3 regions of the Mixta hanseatica genome follow, and region 2 is predicted to be linked to each of the others. Evidence: riboswitches for the same ligand, from Rfam matches in the RefSeq annotation. Region 2 holds a riboswitch; each other region holds the start of a gene.

Region 1 (7,068 bases), 2.0 Mb from region 2:
TGCTGTTTCTGGTCTACATGATCAATTACCTCGATCGCGTAGCACTTTCCCTTACCGTACCGATGATTGAAAAAGATCTCATGCTGAACGCCGAACAGTTCGGCCTGATTTTCGGTAGCTTCTTTTTCGGCTATGCCCTGTTTAACTTCCTGGGCGGGCTGGCGACCGACAAATATGGCCCAACGCTGGTAATGGGCGTGGCGGTCGGCATGTGGTCGCTGTTCTGCGGCCTGACTGCGGTCGCGACCGGCTTCTGGTCGATGCTGATCCTGCGTGTGCTGTTCGGCATGGCGGAAGGGCCGATCTGCGCCTCCGCCAACAAGGCGATTAACGGCTGGTTCCCGAAAAAACAGGCGGCGACCGCCATGGGCTTTTTAAGCGCCGGTTCGCCGCTTGGCGGCGCGGTAGCCGGGCCGATTATCGGTTATCTGGCGTTGGCGTTCGGCTGGCGACCGGCGTTTGTCATTATCTGTTCGGTGGGCATCATCTGGATGGTGATCTGGTTCTTCATCGCCTCAGATAATCCTGCCCGTAGTAAACGCGTTTCTGCCGAAGAGCGCGCCTTAATCGATAAACTGAAAGAGGCGCAGCCGGGCGACGAGCCGGAAATGGCCCAGGCGTCACATGGACTGGGCTACTATCTGCGTCAGCCGATTATCCTGGTTACCGCCTTCGCCTTCTTCTGTTACAACTATATCCTGTTCTTCTTCCTGAGCTGGTTCCCGGCTTATCTGGTGCAGGCGCATAACCTGGACATTAAATCGATGAGCATGACCACCGTTATCCCGTGGATTGTCGGTTTTGTCGGCCTGGCGCTGGGTGGCTGGATTTCCGATAAGATTTTCAATATCACCGGTCGACTGCTGCTGTCACGAAAAATTGTGCTGGTGGTCGCGTTACTGGCTGCCGCCCTTTGTGTGGCGCTGGCCGGTACGGTAGAAGGGGTAACTTCCGCAGTATTGCTGATGTCGGTGTCGATCTTCTTCCTGTATATCACCGGGGCGATCTACTGGGCGATTATTCAGGATGTGGTGCATAAAAGCCGCGTCGGCGGCATTAGCGGCTTTATCCACCTGATTGGCAGCCTGTCCGGGATTATCGGCCCGATCGTGACCGGTTATATTGTGCAGCATACCGGCAAATTCGACAGCGCCTTCGTGCTGGCCGGGGTGATTGCCGGGCTGGGCGCGATGCTGGTGCTGTTTGTGATAAAAAGCCCGAAGGCCACCAGCAAGCCTGTTTCTGTATAACCCTTTCCGGCGCGCCTGGCGCGCCCTTTACGCTAAGTAAGAAGGATTTTCTCATGTTATCCGTTGAGTCCCTGGCAGACGATGTTTTAGTTCCTGACTACGATCGCTCCCGTTTGCGCGCGCGCATCCTGCATATCGGCTTTGGCGCTTTTCATCGCGCTCATCAGGCGGTATGCGCCGACCGGTTGGCGCGCGAGCAACAGAGCGACTGGGGCTATATTGAGTGCGGGATCAATGTACACAGCACCAGCAATCTGCTGGCGTCGCTGTGCCAGCAGGATCATCTGTATACCGTGACGGAGATGGCGGATAACAGTGAAACCACGCGCGTGGTGGGGGTGATTACCGCCGCCGTGAATGCGCGTACCGATGGCATCGACGCGGTCATCGAGGCGATGGCGCAGCCAGATATTGCCATTGTCTCGATCACTGTTACCGAGAAAGGTTACTGTCACCATCCGGCTAATGGTCAGCTTAATCTTGAACATCCTGCTATTCAGCATGATATCGCCCATCCGGATGCGCCCCATTCGCTGCCCGGCGTGATTCTGGCCGCCATCAGGCGCCGTCGCGACCGTGAAGTGCCGCCTTTTAGCGTGATGTCCTGCGATAATATGCCGGAAAACGGCCATGTAACGCGCAATGTGGTTTTGCAGCTGGCGGAACAACAGAATGCCGGTCTGGCGGACTATATTCGTCAGCATCTGACCTTCCCTTCAACCATGGTCGATCGCATCGTTCCGGCGATGACCCCAGAAGCGCTGGATACGCTGGGCGCAAAGCTGGGCAGCTACGATCCGGTGGCGGTGCAGTGCGAACCCTTTTTCCAGTGGGTAATTGAAGATAATTTTATTAACGGGCGCCCCGACTGGGAAAAAGCGGGCGCTGAGCTGGTGGCGGACGTGCTGCCGTTTGAGGAGATGAAGCTGCGTATGCTTAACGGCAGCCACTCGTTCCTTGCCTACCTTGGTTATCTGGCGGGCTATCAACATATCAGTGACTGTATGACGGATGAGCATTTCCTGCGCGCCGCCCGAACGCTAATGCTGGCGGAACAGGCGCCAACGCTGCGCACTCAGGACGTGGATTTGGTCGCCTACGCCGATTCGCTGATCGCGCGCTATCAAAACCGCGCCATCAAGCACCGCACCGGACAGATCGCCTCTGACGGTACGCAGAAGCTGCCGCAGCGCTGGCTCGACAGCATCCGCTGGCATCTGGCGCATAATAGTCGTTTCGATCTGCTGGCGTTGGGCGTGGCGGGCTGGATGCGCTTTGTCGGTGGCGTTGATGAACAGGGCCAGCCCATTGAGATTAACGATCCGCTAAAAGAGACGCTGGCGCAGCGCGTCAGTGAAAGCGCCGAGGGCGAAGCGCGTATTACCGCTCTGCTCTCGCTGCAAAAGGTCTTTGGCGACGACCTGCCAGCTAACGCGCAATTTACCGCGCGGGTGCTTGATTTTTATCAGCAGCTGCTGCATTCCGGCGCCAAAGAAACAGTTAAGCGACTGATTACCCGCTATTAACGGTTCCTTTGCCAAAAGGGCTGGCGCGGGGCTAACAGGCTGTTTAGACTGAAGGCTTTCGCGCCCAGCCGTCCAGGAAAGTTGTCGTATGTCAATAGCCTACACCATCACCGCTAACGAGCCGGTTAATCAGCAGATTTATCGATTTTTGCGTCAGGATATTGTGACCTGCGTCATTCACCCCGGCTCGCTGCTGTCGGAAAAAGAGGTCTCTTCACGCTTTAACGTTTCACGTCAGCCGGTGCGGGAAGCCTTTATCAAGCTGGCGGAGGCTGGGCTGGTGCAAATCCTGCCGCAGCGCGGCACATTTGTACGTAAAATCTCCGCGCAACGGGTGGCCGATGGCCGGTTCATTCGCGAGGCGGTAGAGATCGCCGTGGTGCGCCGGGCGGCCAGGGAAGCGACGCCTGCCGCGTTAATGGCGCTGGAATATAACCTCCAGCTGCAAAAAATGGCGGCGCAGCGCCACGACGCTCAGGCTTTTTTAATGCTGGACGATGAGTTTCATCGGCTGATTGCACAAAGCATTAACTGCGAGCTGGCGTGGGAAACGGTAGAAAATATCAAGGCCACCATGGATCGCGTACGTTTTTTAACGTTAAGTAAAGTGTCGCCGCCGGAGAGCCTGATAGAACAGCATGAGGAGATCCTCAGTACACTGCGCAATAATGATGCCGACGGCGCGGAACAGGCGATGCGTCGGCATCTACAGGAGATGATTTTCTCGATTACCCCCATCGCCGAGCAAAACAGCGAATGGTTCGAACAGGCGTGAGGGCTGCTGCCCCCATTTTCAGAAAGCGTCGCGGATAAATTTTACGTTACGCTTTACCACCAGCGATGGAAATGGTGTACAGGCCCGATGCCTTTTCCCACCTGCAGCGTATCCGCCTGTTCCAGCGCGCCCTGTAGCCAGGCCTTGGCTGCGGCGATGGTGCTGCCCCAGTCGCTATGGCGCGGACGTAAAGCAGCCAGCGCCGAAGAGAGCGTACAGCCGGTGCCATGCGTATTGCACGTTGCGATACGCGGCGCGGTAAAACGTTGCTCACCATTGCGGGTAAACAACCAATCCGGGCTTTCGGCATCGCTAAGATGTCCGCCCTTGATCAGCACCGCCTCACAGCCCAGCGCCAGCAGCGCTCTGCCCTGCTGCTTCATTTCCGCTTCATCGCGCGCATGATGGGTATCCAGCAGCGCCGCCGCCTCCGGCAGGTTAGGCGTAATCAAGGATACCTGCGGCAACAGCCGCTGACGCAGTGTGGCTACCGCCTGCGGCGAAAGGAGCGCATCGCCGCTTTTTGCCAACATTACTGTATCCAGCACCACCCAGGGCAGCGTGGCGCGGCTCAGCCTCTCCGCCACCGCTTCGACAATATCGCTTTCCGCCAGCATGCCGATTTTCACGCTGTCGATCCGCACATCGCTTAATACTGAATCCAGCTGCGCGGCAACAAAATCAGGTTCAATACGATAAACCGACTGCACGCCGCAGGTATTTTGCGCTACCAGCGCGGTAATCACGCTGGTGCCATAGGCGCCCAGCGCGGAGAAGGTTTTCAGATCGGCCTGGATGCCTGCGCCGCCGCTGGGATCGGTGCCGGCAATGGTTAACGCGTTAATTCGTATCATGCCAGCGCCTCCTCGTTCAGGTTCCACAGCCCGTCGAGAAAAGCGGGAATAAAGCTGCCCGGCCCGTTGGCTGCCGCCGCTGCGTGAGCGCCGGCGCAGGAGATAATCCGGCAGGCGCTGGCGATATGCAGCAGCCGATCGCCCGGCAGCGCCGCAAAACCGGCCACCACCGCCGACAGCGCGCAGCCGGTGCCGACCACTCGCGTCATCAGCGGCGAGCCGCCTGGAATGCGCAACGTGCGCTCGCCGTCAGTAACGTAATCCACCTCACCGGTGATCGCCACGATGGTAGCAAAGCGCTGCGCCAACTGTTGGGCGGCGGAAAGCGCAGATTCTGCCGTGTGCTGCGTATCCACGCCGCGTCCGCCGCCCTGCTGGAGCGCCAGCGCGAGGATTTCAGATGCGTTGCCGCGCACCGCGGCGGGTCGCAGCGTCAGCAGCCGTTGGCAAAATTCACTGCGCAGACGCAGTGCGCCTACCGCCACCGGATCCAGCGTCCACGGGGTGCCGGCTGCATTGGCGGCGTTAACTGCCGCCAGCATTGCTGCAGCGCGCGGCTGGGTCAGCGTCCCGACGTTGATTAACAACGCATCGGCGATAGCGCTGAACTGCGCCGCCTCTTCAGCATCGATCACCATCGCGGGCGAGGCGTGTAGCGCCAGTAAGACATTGGCAGTAAAGGATTGCACCACATCGTTCGTCATGCAGTGGATCAGCGGCGCGCGCTGGCGGAACAGGGAGAGAGAGTGCGCAACAAGCGCGTTATCAGGCAGGACAGGCTGTTTCATAATGCTCCTGGCCGGCGCTCAAGAAGGCAATGCCGGTGGGGCATCTGACTTCCCTACGCTGGCATTATCCAGATCAGGTAATACGGGTATTTCTCAGCCTTCACAAAGAAGGGCACCCCGAGTCATGTAAATCAATAGATTGTGATTAGCGTCTTATGCAGACCTGTTCAGGATAATGCCAGCGGGAAGAGGCAGAAACAAGCCTTCTTTTTACCTCCCAGGCAAGCGCAGAATATCGCGCCCTCGCCCTTTATCCAGGCAAAGTCTTCCAGCTTAACCAGCGTGGCCAGATTGTATCCGACTCCCGTTTGCTTGCGGCACAGTGAGCATTGACAGTGGTGGAACGCCTTTGGCGGGACGACTAATCTAAACCCTACGCTGCCAGGTCGTGTAGCCTATGGAATTCCGGCAAGAGCAGAGAAAGAAAACAGACGCGATGCCACGCCCCTCGCCTGCCGGAAAATAATTCATCCGGCAGGCGAGGCGCTTACGCTTTCTGCCTTACCGCCGCGCCAGGCCTACCGCCTCGCCCAGCTGCCACACCGCCATCGCATAGTGATTGCTGTGGTTATAGCGGGTGATCACGTAAAAGTTCGGCAGACCGTACCAGTACTGATAAGACTTGCCCATATCAAAGCGCAGCAGGCTCACCTGCGGATTGCCGTTAATCGGCGTTTGCGGGCGCAGGCCTGCTGCCGCCAGGCTGGTCAGGCTGTAGCGGGTTTTAAAGCCGTTTTCCAGCCCCGGCGCCTGCCCGCTGGCCGGCACCGCGACGGTTTCGCCCGGCTGCCAGCCGTGCTGTTTGAAATAGTTCGCGACGCTGCCGATGGCATCAACCGGGTCCCAAAGATTAATGTGTCCATCGCCGTTAAAGTCCACCGCATACTGCTTTTCAGAGGAGGGCATAAACTGTCCGTAGCCCATCGCACCGGCATAAGAACCGCGCAGATCCAGCGGATCCTGCTGTTCTTTACGCGCCATCAGCAAAAAGGTTTCCAGCTCGCCGCTGAAAAACTCCGCCCGGCGAGGATAGGCAAACGAGAGCGTCGCCAGTGCATCGATGATGCGGGTTTTACCCATAACGCGACCCCAGCGCGTTTCCACGCCGATAATGCCAACGATAATTTCCGGTGGAACGCCATATTCCCGCTGCGCCCGCTGCAGCGCATCCTGATACTGATTCCAGAACACCACCCCGTTCTGCACGTTATCTGGCGTAATGAATTTCTTGCGATAGCGAATCCAGGCGCCGTTCGGTCCGGAAGGCGGCTGATAACCCGGCGTTGGCGCCTGACGATCCATCAGGCGCAGCACCCAATCCAGACGTTTCGTCTGCGCCAGCACATCATGCAGCTGCTGACGGTTAAAGCCGTGCTCCTGCACCATTTTATCGATAAAGCTTTCGGCCGCAGGATTACCGGCAAAATCGCCGCTTAGTGGATGTATTTCGTGTGCGGGCTTAAGTAAAAACCCGCCTTCTCCCAAAAAGGGGTTGCCGCTTTGCGGCGGTGTTGGCGTCGGTTTGCTGCTACAGGCAGCCAGGGTCATCACTAGTGGTAGAAGAAGGCGAGAATAACGCATTACCAATCCATATATTCAGCGATAAAAAAGAATTAATGGTAAGCATGGATTCACGTCACGTAAAAGAAAATTCCTAATTTGCTCAAAAAATTCTGATAGCGCTGTTATCGCTTACATCATTCGCGTCGCGGGAACCTATGAAAAGCGCTTTGAATAACATCAGCGCCGGCGTCAACCGGCCGAGGCCGAAGGCCAAATGATGTTGAAAAGAAGGCGTTTCGGAGGTTAATACCCATAAGCGATCGAAAAGAGCGAGAAGAGCGAGGGGGCAGGAAATCTGAAGTATGATGGATA
Region 2 (7,068 bases):
TCGCATACGGGATCGCCATCAGCGCGTTGGTAAAAACAACGATGCCGTCAGCCTGCTGCGGCAGTCCGACAGTACTGTTAAGCAGTAAAAAGAAGCCGGTCGCCAGCACGATGCCCGGCATGGCGAGGATCAGCATTCCGCTCATCTCTAACGCCTGTCCGGCCAGCAGGCGATGACGTTGACGCAGCTCACGGCTGCTCCACAGCAGCAGCATTGTCAACAGTACTGCCAGCAGGCCGGCGGCCAGCGCGATGCGCAACGAGGTCCAGGTCGCCTGCCAGAGCGCAGGCTGATGTAGCAGGCCGCTAAAGCCCTGACGTGCGCCGTCCACCATTACCGCCAGCAGCGGCGGCAGCAGTATCAGCAACGCCAGCATAATCAATAGCGCATCCCGCAGTCGGGAGCCTAAACTGGGGCTGGCGGCGCGCCAGCCGTTCAGGGAGATGTTGCCGGTTGGCAGCGCTTTACTCAAACGCTGGCTTAGCATCACCAACCCAAGGCAACAGATCATTTGCAACAGAGAGAGCAGGGCGGCGCGCGCGGGATCGTAGTCGTAGCTGAGCGCCTGGAAAATGGCCAGTTCAATGGTGGTCGCCTGCGGTCCGCCGCCCAGCGACAGCACGGTGGCGAAGCTGGCGAAGCAGAGCATAAAAATCAGCGCCGCCGCCGGTAAAATCTGGCGGCGCAGCCAGGGCCACTCCACCAGACGGAAAAAGTTGAAGCCTTCGATACCCAGCTGGGCCGCCAGCTGACGCTGCTCGCCGGGGATATTTTCCAGTGCCTGAATCAGCAGACGCGTCGCCAGCGGCAGGTTAAAGAACACATGCGCCAGTAAAATACCCTGCAACCCATACGGGGAAAAATCATACTGGATGCCGAACAGCGCGCAGATCTGCGCCAGCCAGCCTTCGCGACCGTAGACGCTCAGCAGGCCGAACACCGCTACCAGCACCGGCAGCACCAGCGTCATCGCACACAGCCGCAACAGCAGTTGGCGTCCGGGAAAGCGCCGACGCCAGAGCGCGCGCGCCAGCGGAACAGCCGGCGCAACCGACAACAGCGCGGAAAGCATCGCCTGCCAGAATGAGAAAGCCATGACATGGCGCAGATAGCTATCCTGCATCAGGCTGCGCCAGTCGTTTTCCGGCGCGTTAAACCACAGCGCGCCAAAAGCCAGCAGCGCCACGCCAACCAGCAGCGCGGCGGTCAGCAGGCCCGGCCATAGCCAGCCGGGGATTAGCGGCTGACGGCGCGTTGCCATGTATTAATCCATTCAGCGCGCTGCTGCGCAACCTGTTGCGGGGTGAATTCCAGCGCGGTTTTCGGCACCGGCAGAGCGTTAAAACCTTCAGGCAGAGCGGTTTTCGTCACCGGATACATCCAGTTGCCGGTGGGGATCGCCTGCTGGAACGGTTCACTGAGCATAAACTGTATAAACTGCTGCGCCAGCTGCGGCTGGCTGCTGTTTTTCAGCTGCGCCGCCACTTCAACCTGCAGATAATGTCCTTCAGCGAAGTTTGCCGCGGCATAATGATCTTTCTTCTCAGCAATCAGATGATAAGCCGGAGAGGTGGTATAACTCAGCACCAGATCGCCTTCGCCTTTCAGGAACAGGCCGTAGGCTTCGCTCCATCCTTTGGTGACGGTAACGGTTTTTTGCGCCAGCTTCTGCCACGCCTGCGGCGCGGCGTCGCCATACACCTTTTGCATCCACAGCAGCAGACCGAGCCCCGGCGTGCTGGTACGCGGATCTTCATAAATCACGCGCCACTTGCGCTCGCTTTCAACCAGTTCCTTCAGGCTTTGCGGCGGATTTTTCAGCTTGTTTTTATCGTAGACGAAAGCAAAGTAGCCATAGTCATAGGGAATAAATGTCCTGTTATGCCAGCCGTCCGGCAGCGTCAGGCTGGCGGTATCGACCTGGCTTGGCGCGAACAGACCGGTCTGTTCCGCCGCCTGCAACAGATTGTTATCCAGCCCCAGCACCACATCGGCCTTGCTATTTTTACCTTCCATCCGCAGACGATTCAGCAGCGACACGCCATCTTCCAGCGCCACAAACTTCAGTTCGCAGCCGCATTGCGCTTCAAACGCTTTCTTTACCGCCGGGCCGGGGCCCCATTCCGCAGCGAAAGAGTCATAGGTATAAACGGTTAAGGCAGGCCTGGCGGCAAAAACCGGGGCAGACAGCAACAGCAGAACGGGCAAAACTTTTTTCAACACGTTGCGCTCCTTAAGGAGAAAAAATAACAGGGCGCATGATCTGAGGGGATACCGCATCTCAAATCCCTACGCCGGTATCAACCGGATCAGGTTCGACGGGTTTCTCTCAGTGGAAAACAGCCACGTTTTCCACACCCCGTTGAGAACGGCTGTTAGTGTAGTGTTTTCGCTGGGTTAACGAAAGCGTCAGCTTTCCGGCGGCGCAAACCACGCTGATTTAAAATCAAACCAGCCGAGCGTATTCATCCGCACGCCGCGCATGCTGCGCTGCCCCTCCAGCAACAGCCAGTGATGAAACAGCGGATGTAGGGAATGGCTATCCATCAACTTTTTACACCACTCCGCCAGTGACAGATCCTGTTGACGCCAGCGCGCGGCATCGGCCTCCCAGTCAATGTCGATGCAGTGATGCAACAGCGGCAGCTCATGCAGCAGGGCAAAAACGGAAAATTTCAGCGGCAGGGTAAAGTTAACGCTACCCAGCCAGAAATCGCTTTGCGCCGTGCCGTGATACCAGCAGGCATAATCGACCTCCTGAGTAATCAGCCGCACGCCCTGCGCCGCCAGTAGCGGCTTCAGCAGCCTGGCGATGCCCTGATGTTCAATATGATCGCTGTACCAGGTTAGCGTTAGCTCAGTCAGCCCCGCCGGTTTGGTGAGCGTCTGCTGTTGCGGGCGGTGATGCCAGCGCGGCAACAATCCCCAGGCGGGGAACCAATAGCGCTGATAGCCGGCGCTGGCGTTATTCAACAGCGTGATCGGATTAAGCAAGGTGCTGACCCAGCGGCGTATCTGCCGATCGCGTCCTTTTTCTGAACGCTGATCGAACAGTAAAAAGTAACAGCCTTCTTCCAGCCGACTCTCTTCCGATTTTTCATCTTCGCTGCCGCCCTGCAGCTTCACGCCGGAATAGACCAGCTCTTCGCTGATTTCAGGCAGCACCCAGATATTGACTTCATCAATCAAGGCGCGATAGCCGAAGTAGTCATCAAAGGCCTGAATCGTCAGCTGCGACTGCTGGTTCTGGATAACCGAATAGGGACCGGTGCCGATCGGCTGGCGGCTATAGTCTGGCAGGGTTGGCCACTCCCGCGGCAGGATCACCGCGCTGGCGCTGCCCAGCAGCCACGGCAGCCAGCGATCGGGTTGGCTGAGGTGAATATCCAGCGTCCAGGCGGTGGGCGACTCAATAGCGGCGAGGTGTGAAAAAAGCGGCTGCGACGTCAGACGCTGCAGGCTCTGAATCACATCCGCCATATCCAGTTCGCGACCATGGTGAAACTGAATGGCCGGACGCAGGAAAAAGCGCCAGTGTTGGGGGGAAAGACACTGCCAGTGATGAGCGATATCCGGCTCCAGTTCCCCGTTTTCCTCATTTATCCGCACCAGGCTGCTAAAAATCTGCCGCGCCAGATGGGTTTCTGAACGGCGCAACGGCGAGCCGGGCAGCAGGTTAAGCAGCGGACGATAATAGAGGATACGCAGGATATGTTTGCCCTGGCGGAAGCTGCGCCCCAGCCGCGAGGTAATCATTTGCCGCGCCTGATTTTTATCGCCGACCAGCTGCACCAGCTGCTCAATGCGATCCTGTTCCAGCAGCTCTTCGGCCCGCTGCTGCTGCAGCGCCAGACCGGTGGCATAGAACTGCAGCCGCGAGCGTTTACCACGTCCCGCTTCCGCCTGCCAGCATAGCCAGCTCTGTTCCTGCATTGCATTCAACAGGTTACGCATATGACGACGCGAGCAGTGCATCTGCTGCGCCAGCTGCTGCAGCGTGGTTTCCTGCGACTGGCCGTTACAGCTTTGCCACAGGCGAATAAAGTGATGTTGCAGGCGCGATGAGGGCATAAAAGAGGAACTCTGTTAAAAGATTGGGTAGTTTTTCTGTTCCCTTATTATGGCGATAATACTGACAGATAAAAGTGCGGGAGGCAGCCTTTCCGGTTGGCGCATTTTTATCCTGGCGGGGCGCGTTAGATCGTGTGGAACCCTGTCCCCGCTATTTCATCTGAGTAGAGTGCAATTACACCGCCAGCAGGCCTTTACGCTGCTGGCTTTTTTCGTTTTCCTGTGCTTTCTTCTACAACTAATCGCAATCATGCATCTCTTATACGTCTGCCTGCGGCGTCTCTTTTGCGGGTACTTACCGTTCTCTTTTTCCAGGTACAGGAAACGTTATGAAATTTCTGCTGACGCGCCGCCGCCGTCTCAATCCGGTTTATCTCGCTTTTATGGCGGTCTCTTTTATGGTGGGCATCGCCGGGGCGCTGCAGGCGCCGACGCTGAGCTTGTTTCTGTCGCATGAGGTGGGCGTACGGCCTTTTTGGGTCGGTCTGTTTTATACTGTGAACGCCGTAGCGGGGATTGTGGTCAGCCTGCTGCTGGCAAAACGCTCGGATAACCAGGGCGACCGCCGTAAGCTGATCCTGTTTTGCTGTTCAATGGCCTTAGCCAATGCGCTGCTGTTCGCCTTTAACCGCCATTACCTGACGCTGATTACTCTTGGCGTGCTGCTCTCTTCGCTGGCCAGCGTCTCCATGCCGCAAATTTTTGCCCTGGCGCGTGAATATGCCGATCGTTCGGCGCGTGAAGTGGTGATGTTCAGTTCGGTTATGCGTGCCCAGCTGTCGCTGGCGTGGGTGATTGGGCCGCCGCTCTCTTTCGCGCTGGCGCTGAATTATGGCTTCACCACCATGTTTGTGGTAGCGGCGATCCTGTTTCTGATCTGTCTGGCGCTGGTGGGGTTTGCGCTGCCTTCGGTGCCGCGCGTGGAGCAGTCACCGGAAGTGCTGCTGACGCAGATTAGCGCCTGGCGTAACAAAGATGTGCGTCTGCTGTTTGTGGCATCCATGATGATGTGGACCTGCAACACCATGTATATCATCGATATGCCGCTTTATATCAGCACGGTGCTGGGGCTGCCCGAGCGGCTGGCGGGACTGCTGATGGGCACCGCCGCCGGGCTGGAGATCCCGATTATGCTGCTGGCCGGGCATTTCGTAAAACGCACCGGCAAGCGGCGCATTATGCTGATCGCCGTCGCGTCCGGCGTGCTGTTTTATCTGGGGCTGGTGCTATTTCAGTCGCGTACCGCGCTGATGGCGCTGCAAATTTTTAACGCGCTGTTTATCGGCATTATCGCCGGGATTGGCATGCTCTGGTTTCAGGATTTAATGCCGGGACGGCCAGGCGCGGCAACCACGTTGTTTACTAACAGTATTTCAACCGGCACCATTCTGGCCGGGCTGTTGCAGGGCACGCTGGCGGAGTCATTTGGGCACTATACGGTTTACTGGCTGGCGTTGGGGCTGGTGACGTTGTCGTTTGCGCTGGCGATGCGGGTGCGCGACGTATAGCAGCAGCCTCCCGGCGAGTAACGCCGGAAGGCGTGTGATGGTTATTGCAGGAAAGCGGGCTGTTTCTGCTCGTAATCGGCGATAGCCGCATTGTGCTGCAGCGTCAGGCCGATACTGTCAAGGCCGTTAATCATGCAGTGGCGACGGAAACTGTCGATTTCAAACGCCCAGGTTTTATCGCCAGCGATAACGGTCTGGCTGGTCAAATCAACCGTAAACTGAATGCCCGGCTGGGCCGCCACCAGGCGGAACAGCTCATCCACTTCCTCTTCGCTTAAGCGTACCGGCAGCAGCTGGTTATTAAAGCTGTTGCCATAAAAAATATCGGCAAAGCTGGGGGCGATCACTACCTGAAAACCAAAATCGGTTAAGGCCCAGGGCGCATGCTCACGCGACGAGCCGCAGCCGAAGTTTTCCCGCGCCAGTAAAATGCTTGCGCCGTGGAACTGCGGTTTATTCAGCACAAAATTGGGGTTCGGCTGCGTGCCGGCGTCATCTTCAAAGCGCCAGTCATGAAACAGGTGCTGACCAAAGCCGGTACGCGTCACCTTTTGCAGAAACTGCTTGGGGATAATCGCATCGGTATCAACGTTAGCCGCGTCCAGCGGGGCGACAATGCCGGTATGTTGGGTAAATTTTTTCGCCACGATCGATTCCTCAGTTCAGTTCACGGATATCAGCAAAGCGGCCGGTTACGGCAGCGGCGGCAGCCATCGCCGGGCTGACCAGATGCGTACGTCCGCCGCGGCCCTGACGGCCTTCAAAGTTACGGTTGCTGGTGGAGGCGCAGCGCTCACCGGGATTCAGTCGATCGTTATTCATTGCCAGGCACATCGAGCAACCCGGCAGACGCCATTCAAAGCCCGCCTCAAGGAAAATCTTATCCAGGCCTTCCGCTTCCGCCTGCGCTTTTACCGGCCCGGAGCCGGGTACTACCATCGCTACCACGCCTGGCGCCACTTTGCGCCCTTTGGCGATTTCAGCCGCGGCGCGCAAATCTTCAATCCGTGAGTTGGTGCAGGAGCCGATAAAGACTTTATCGATATTCACGTCGGTCAACTTAATGCCTGGCTGCAGATTCATATAGGCCAGCGCTTTTTCCGCCGAGGCACGTTCTACCGGATCGGCGAAAGAGGCGGGATCGGGGATCTGCTGATTAACGGCAATCACCTGTCCTGGGTTAGTGCCCCAGGTGACCTGCGGTGCAATCTCGGCGGCATCCAGCGTGACCACGGCATCGAAATGCGCGTCGCGATCTGATTTCAGGGTGCGCCAGTAGTTAACGGCCTGCTCCCACTGTTCGCCCTGCGGCGCAAACTGGCGACCTTTCAGGTAGTTAAAGGTGATATCGTCGGGCGCGACCAGTCCCGCTTTCGCACCCATCTCAATGGCCATATTACATAAGGTCATGCGGCCTTCCATGCTCAGCGCTTCAATCGCCGCGCCGCAGAATTCCACGACATAACCGGTACCGCCCGCGCTACCGGTT
Region 3 (7,068 bases), 1.2 Mb from region 2:
AAGTTTGCCGCCGCGCGGCAAACCAGACTTAGCAGCGCTAGTCCTGCCCGTCCGCCGCGCGGCAAAGCGCCACCGTATCCTCAATCAGCCGGCGAGCAACGGTGCCGGCCGGCGGTAACTGCGGTAATGCGTCGTAACGAAACCAGTCAGCATCGATCAGCTCGTTATTATCGATTTGCAGTTCGCCGTCATCATATTCCGCCATAAACGCCATCATCAGCGAATGGGGAAAAGGCCAGGGTTGCGAGGTGACATAGCGCAGATTTTTTACCCGTACGCTGCTCTCTTCCATCACTTCGCGCGCGACCGCCTGCTCCAGCGTTTCGCCCACCTCCACGAATCCCGCCAGCACGGTATAAATGCTGTTGCGATGACGAGCATGCTGCGCCAGCAAAATTTTGTCGTCGCGACGGATGGCGACAATAATGCAGGGCGCGATCTGCGGATAGTAACGCTGGCGGCAGTGGCCGCAGAGACAGGCGTTTTCGCGCTTGCTGAGATGCATTTCATGTCCGCAATAGCCGCAATAGCGATGCGAGCGGATAAACTCAGCCAGCTGTACGCCACGGCCCGCCAGCTGAAACAGCCCGCTATCGATATCAATGATTTGCCGCACCGATCCCATATGATCGTTGCGGTTCTCGCGGATCAGCCAGACCGGTTCGCCCTGCCATTCGCCGATAACTGCGCCCTGCGATCCGATCAGGCCAATTTTTTCTGCCGTACCGCGCGGTAATTCGCCATTCGGCAACCAAATTTTCTGTTCATAGCTGACAACCCACCAACCAGCGTCTACGCTTTTGATCTCACGTTCCATACAACAGTTACCCTTTGCTTCAGCACTTTTGTGACTGGGGCCGTAATTATTCTTAAAAGTGGAACGGATACGGGACACAGCCTCTGTACTGATGTTAAGTATAAGTAGCGGTAAGACTATAACTCACGGAGACAAACATGCTTAACCAGTTAAACGTTCTGACCGAGCGCGTAGGTGGCAGTAATGAACTGGTAGACTTTTGGCTTAATGCGCGCAGGCAGCTGTTGGTTGCTTATTATCAGGTTGTTGGTATCAAACCGAATAAAGAGTCTTTGACCGCCCTTGATGAAAAGGCGCTCGACAATTTTTGTCAGAACCTGGTGGATTATCTTTCTACCGGCCATTTCAACGTTTATGAACGCATCATTGAAGAGATGACCGGCGACAGCCCGTTGCTGGCGGCGGCACAAATTTATCCTGCGCTGCAGGGCAATACCGAACAAATCATGCAGCTGTATGATACCCATCTGGAAGCGGCTATCGATCACGATAACTGTCTGGAATTCCAGCAGGCGCTCTCTGAAGTGGGCGAAGCGCTGGAAGCACGCTTCACGCTGGAAGATAAACTGATCCAGCTGGCCTTTGAGAACAATTTAGCGACGCTGGCCGCCGCTAACGATCAAGCGATGGCGCGTCCGGCGTAACCGTTAATAGTTTTTTATACCCTAAATAATTCGCGTTGCGGGCAGGCGGCGACGCAGTGAGTCCCCAGGAGCTTACACCGGTAAGTGACTGGGGCGAGCGAGGAAAGCCAACGCACCAGCAACGTGAAGTATGACGGGTATACCTCTTGTAGTTTTGCCAACGCCCCTTTATGCTAAAGGGGCTTTTTTATAACCTTGCCGCAGCGTAGCGCGTGTAAGGTAGCGCTTGCAGCCTGTCTGCAGCGCGATTTTCTTCTTGTCGGAGTGCCTTTTAGGCTGAGACCGTTAATTCGGGATCCGCGGAACCTGATCAGGTTAGTACCTGCGAAGGGAACAAGAGTACAGATCCTTTCACGTCGTCAATCCGTATTGACGCCGTGTCGTTACTCCTTCCGAGCTCCGGACAAGCAACGTTCCTTTATCTGGAGTTTGCTATGTCTGCTAAACCAACTCGTCGTGAACAGCGCGCCCAGGCGCAAGAATTTATCGCCTCCCTACAGGGAACCGCGTTTCCCAACTCAAAGCGTATCTGGATTGAGGGCAGCCGCCCCGATATTCGCGTGCCAATGCGCGAGATTCAGCTTAGCCCGACGCTAACCGGCGGAGATAAAGCCGCGCCGGTTTATGAACCTAACGAGCCGGTTCCGGTTTACGATACGGCGGGCGCGTACGGCGATCCCGCGGCGGCTATCGATGTGCATCAGGGGCTGCCGCGTCTGCGCAGTATCTGGATTGAGCAACGCGCGGATACTGAGCAAACCGATCTTAGCTCCAGCTACAGCCAGCTGCGTCTGAAAGATGAAGGGCTGGATCACTTGCGCTTTGATAACCTGCCGCGCCCGCGTCGCGCGCAAACGGGCCGTCGCGTTACCCAGCTGCACTATGCTCGTCAGGGGATCGTCACGCCGGAGATGGAGTTTATTGCGCTACGGGAAAATATGGGCCGTGAGCGTATTCGCAGCGAAGTTCTTTTGCAGCAGCATCCTGGCCACGGTTTCGGCGCTCAGCTGCCAGAAAATATCACGCCGGAATTTGTACGTCAGGAAGTGGCTGCTGGCCGCGCCATCATCCCGGCGAATATCAACCATCCCGAAGCGGAGCCGATGATCATCGGCCGTAACTTTCTGGTGAAGGTGAATGCCAACATCGGCAACTCCGCCGTCAGCTCCTCGATTGAAGAAGAGGTGGAAAAGCTGGTATGGGCCACCCGTTGGGGCGCTGATACCGTGATGGATCTCTCTACCGGCCGCTATATTCATGAAACGCGCGAGTGGATCTTACGTAACAGCCCGGTGCCGATTGGTACGGTTCCTATTTACCAGGCGCTGGAAAAGGTTAATGGCATTGCGGAAAACCTCACCTGGGAGCTGTTCCGCGATACGCTGCTGGAGCAGGCGGAACAGGGCGTAGACTATTTTACTATCCACGCCGGGGTACTATTGCGTTACGTACCGATGACGGCTAAACGTCTGACCGGCATTGTTTCCCGCGGCGGCTCGATTATGGCCAAGTGGTGTCTCTCTCATCATCAGGAAAGTTTCCTCTATCAACATTTCCGTGAAATTTGCGAAATCTGCGCCGCCTATGATGTTTCTCTGTCACTGGGTGATGGACTCCGTCCCGGCTCGATTCAGGATGCCAATGACGAAGCGCAGTTTGCTGAACTGCATACGCTGGGAGAACTGACTAAAATCGCCTGGGAGTATGACGTTCAGGTGATGATCGAAGGACCTGGGCATGTACCGATGCAGATGATTCGACGCAACATGACCGAACAGCTGGAGCACTGCCACGAAGCGCCTTTCTATACGCTTGGGCCGTTGACGACGGATATCGCTCCCGGCTATGACCATTTCACCTCCGGCATCGGCGCGGCCATGATTGGCTGGTTCGGCTGCGCCATGCTGTGCTACGTCACGCCGAAAGAGCATCTGGGCCTGCCAAATAAAGAGGATGTGAAACAGGGTCTGATTACTTATAAAATCGCCGCGCACGCCGCCGATCTGGCGAAAGGCCATCCTGGCGCGCAAATCCGCGATAACGCTATGTCAAAAGCGCGCTTCGAATTCCGCTGGGAAGATCAATTCAATCTCGCGCTTGATCCGCATACCGCCCGCGCTTACCACGATGAAACGCTGCCGCAGGAGTCAGGCAAAGTTGCGCACTTTTGTTCCATGTGCGGCCCCAAATTTTGCTCAATGAAAATCACTCAGGAAGTGCGCGACTACGCCGCGAAACAGCAGGCGGAGGCGCAGCCGATTGAGATTGGCATGGCTGAAATGTCGCAGGCATTCCGTCAGCGCGGCGGCGAGCTTTATCATCCCGCCGATGCGTTAAATGCGGAGGAAAAAGCATGAGCCAGCGTTTTCCCGCGACTCCGCACAGGATGGGCCTCTATCCGATTGTCGATAGCCTGGAATGGATCTCGCGCCTGCTGGATGTGGGCGTACGTACTTTGCAGCTACGCATCAAAGATCGGCCCGCCGCCGAAGTAGAGCCGACTATTCAACAAGCTATCGTGCTGGGCAATGCCTGTCAGGCACGCCTGTTTATCAATGATTACTGGCAACTGGCGATCAAGCATCAGGCTTACGGCGTTCATCTTGGGCAGGAAGATCTGGAAGTGGCCGATTTAGAGGCTATCCGCCGCGCTGGCCTGCGTCTGGGTATCTCTACCCATGATGATGATGAAATCAACCGGGCGCTGGCGGTGTATCCTTCTTATATCGCGCTGGGCCATATTTTTCCGACGCAAACTAAATTAATGCCCTCTTCCCCTCAGGGTCTGGAACAGCTGAAACGTCATCTGGCTCGGCTGGAAAATATCCCTACCGTCGCCATTGGCGGCATCAGCATTGAACGCGCGCCGGCTGTGCTGGCCTGCGGCGTGGGCAGCATCGCGGTGGTGAGCGCCATTACGCAAGCCGCCGACTGGCGCGACGCAACGCAGCAATTGCTGGCGCTGGCCGGTACGGGAGATGAGGATCATGCTTAACGATCGCGACTTTCTGCGTTACAGCCGCCAGCTGCTGCTGGAAGAGTTCGGCGTCGAGGGGCAGCAGAAGCTACAGCGCGCCAGCGTATTGATTGTCGGCCTCGGCGGCCTCGGCGCGCCCGCCGCGCTGTGGCTGGCGGCGGCGGGCGTCGGCAAGCTGCTGCTGGCTGATGATGATGAAGTGCATATTAGCAATCTGCAGCGCCAGATCCTCTATCGCAGCGCCGACTGCGGTAAAGCGAAAGCGCTGCTGGCTCAGCACCAGTTGCAATCCCTTAATCCGCAGGTGGAAGCCATTGCTCTACAGGAAAGAATGGATGCGGAACAGCTAATGCACTGGGTGCCGCAGGTCAATCTGGTGCTGGACTGTAGCGATAATATGACCACCCGCCATGCGGTCAATGCCGCCTGCGTCGCGAGCGAGACGCCACTGATTAGCGGAAGCGCCGTTGGCTTTAGCGGACAGCTGCTGGTTATCTCTCCGCCCTGGCGACAGGGTTGCTACCGCTGCCTTTGGCCAGATAACAGCGAACCTCAGCGTAACTGCCGCACCGCTGGCGTGCTTGGCCCGGTTGTCGGCACTATCGGCACCTTGCAGGCGCTTGAGGCGCTGAAAATGCTGGCTGGCCTGCCCTCCGCGCTTGATGGGCAGTTGCGCCTGTTTGATGGCCGTCAGCAAACCTGGCGCACTTTGAATCTGACGCCCGATGCGCATTGCCCGGTCTGCGGAGGCGGTAAATGAACATCCAGGTTAATGATGAAACGCTGACGCTGGACGCCCCGCTCACGCTGGATCGGCTGCTGGATAAGCTGGAGTGCCAGCCCACCGGAACGGCGCTGGCGGTTAATCAGCAGATTATACCGCGTGGCAGCTGGTCTCAGCATGCGTTATGTGAAGGGGATGTGGTGGTAATTTTTCAGGCAATAGCCGGAGGCTGATATGTTACAGATAGCAGATAAACACTTTTCTTCTCGCCTGTTTACCGGCACCGGCAAGTTCGCTACCTCCGCGCTGATGCTGGAAGCGATTCGCGCTTCTGGTTCGCAGTTGGTGACGATGGCGATGAAGCGCCTCGACTTACGCGGCGGCGATGATGGCATTCTGGCGCCGTTGCAGGCGCTGGGCGTACAGCTGCTGCCCAATACCTCAGGCGCCAAAACGGCGGAGGAAGCGATATTCGCCGCCCGTCTGGCGCGTGAGGCGCTTGGCACTCACTGGCTGAAGCTGGAGATTCATCCCGATGCGCGTTATCTGCTGCCGGATGCGGTTGAAACGTTAAAGGCGGCAGAGCAGCTGGTCAAAGAGGGCTTTACCGTGCTGCCCTATTGCAGCGCCGATCCGGTGTTATGCAAAAGGCTGGAAGAGGCGGGATGTGCCGCCGTGATGCCGCTTGGCGCGCCTATCGGCAGTAATCAGGGGCTGAAAACGCGCGATCTGCTGGCGATTATCATTGAGCAGGCCAAGGTGCCGGTGGTTATTGACGCCGGTATCGGCGCGCCCAGCCATGCCAGCGAAGCGCTGGAGATGGGCGCGGACGCGGTGCTGGTGAATACGGCGATTGCCGTTGCCCGTCGTCCGGTAGAGATGGCGCAAGCGTTCCGTCTTGCGGTTGAAGCCGGGCATATCGCTTATCACAGCGGCCTCGGCGCCAGTCAACTCCAGGCGGCGCCTTCCAGCCCGCTCACCGCGTTTCTCAGCCAGCCGGAGAATGCCTGATGAAAGATTTTATCGACCGCTGGCGGCAACTGGACTGGGACGATATCCGCCTGCGTATCCACAGCAAAACCGCCGCCGACGTGCTGCAGGCGCTTAATGCGGCGCGTCTTGATCGGGAAGATCTAATGGCTTTGCTCTCACCAGCGGCGGCGCCCTTTCTGGAGCCGATGGCGCAGAAGGCCCAGCGCCTGACACGCCAGCGCTTCGGCAATACGGTAAGTTTGTATGTGCCGCTTTACCTTTCAAATCTCTGCGCTAACGACTGTACCTACTGTGGTTTTTCAATGAGTAACCGTATTAAGCGTAAAACGCTTGATGCAGATGAGATCGAGCGCGAATGTCAGGCGATCCGCGCGCTGGGTTTTGATCACTTGCTGCTGGTCACCGGCGAGCATCAAACAAAAGTGGGCATCGACTACTTCCACCAGCACCTGCCGCAGATCCGGCGCCACTTTAGTTCGCTAATGATGGAGGTGCAGCCGCTGTCGGAGGCGGAATATGCTGGCTTAAAACGCATCGGACTGGACGGCGTGCTGGTTTATCAGGAGACCTGGCATCCTAAAATTTATCAGCAGCATCATCTCAAAGGGAATAAGCAGGACTTTTTCTTTCGGCTGGAAACGCCGGATCGCCTGGGGCGTGCCGGGATCGATAAGATCGGTCTCGGCGCGCTAATCGGCCTCTCCGACAGCTGGCGTACTGACTGTTTTATGATGGCGGAGCATCTGCTGTGGTTGCAGCAAACTTACTGGCAGAGCCGTTACTCTATCTCTTTTCCGCGCCTGCGGCCCTGCGCCGGCGGCATCGAACCGGCATCATTCATGAGCGAAGCCCAGCTGGTGCAAACCATTTGCGCTTTCCGTCTGTTCGCGCCGGAAGTCGAACTTTCGCTATC

Evidence for each region. Region 2 has a riboswitch for thiamine pyrophosphate ahead of thiB (thiamine ABC transporter substrate binding subunit). Riboswitches for the same ligand answer to the same signal wherever they lie in the genome.
Region 1: another riboswitch for thiamine pyrophosphate. It lies ahead of thiM (hydroxyethylthiazole kinase); the one in region 2 lies ahead of thiB (thiamine ABC transporter substrate binding subunit).
Region 3: another riboswitch for thiamine pyrophosphate. It lies ahead of thiC (phosphomethylpyrimidine synthase ThiC); the one in region 2 lies ahead of thiB (thiamine ABC transporter substrate binding subunit).

What each region holds. Positions count from the first base shown of each region.
Region 1 is NZ_CP082904.1:2,779,701-2,786,768, forward strand. Features, by position in the region: gene K6958_RS13330 (MFS transporter) at 1-1,250, shown strand, start outside; gene K6958_RS13335 (mannitol dehydrogenase family protein) at 1,304-2,776, shown strand; gene K6958_RS13340 (GntR family transcriptional regulator) at 2,865-3,551, shown strand; gene thiD (bifunctional hydroxymethylpyrimidine kinase/phosphomethylpyrimidine kinase) at 3,605-4,405, opposite strand; gene thiM (hydroxyethylthiazole kinase) at 4,402-5,193, opposite strand; TPP riboswitch at 5,227-5,323, opposite strand; gene K6958_RS13355 (hypothetical protein) at 5,361-5,516, opposite strand; gene mltB (lytic murein transglycosylase B) at 5,695-6,774, opposite strand.
Region 2 is NZ_CP082904.1:818,868-825,935, forward strand. Features, by position in the region: gene thiP (thiamine/thiamine pyrophosphate ABC transporter permease ThiP) at 1-1,261, opposite strand, end outside; gene thiB (thiamine ABC transporter substrate binding subunit) at 1,237-2,223, opposite strand; TPP riboswitch at 2,269-2,372, opposite strand; gene sgrR (HTH-type transcriptional regulator SgrR) at 2,410-4,071, opposite strand; gene K6958_RS03865 (MFS transporter) at 4,401-5,579, shown strand; gene leuD (3-isopropylmalate dehydratase small subunit) at 5,621-6,226, opposite strand; gene leuC (3-isopropylmalate dehydratase large subunit) at 6,237-7,068, opposite strand, start outside.
Region 3 is NZ_CP082904.1:3,958,069-3,965,136, forward strand. Features, by position in the region: gene nudC (NAD(+) diphosphatase) at 38-817, opposite strand; gene rsd (sigma D regulator) at 955-1,461, shown strand; TPP riboswitch at 1,712-1,811, shown strand; gene thiC (phosphomethylpyrimidine synthase ThiC) at 1,896-3,818, shown strand; gene thiE (thiamine phosphate synthase) at 3,815-4,456, shown strand; gene K6958_RS18770 (HesA/MoeB/ThiF family protein) at 4,449-5,198, shown strand; gene thiS (sulfur carrier protein ThiS) at 5,195-5,395, shown strand; gene K6958_RS18780 (thiazole synthase) at 5,397-6,173, shown strand; gene thiH (2-iminoacetate synthase ThiH) at 6,173-7,068, shown strand, end outside.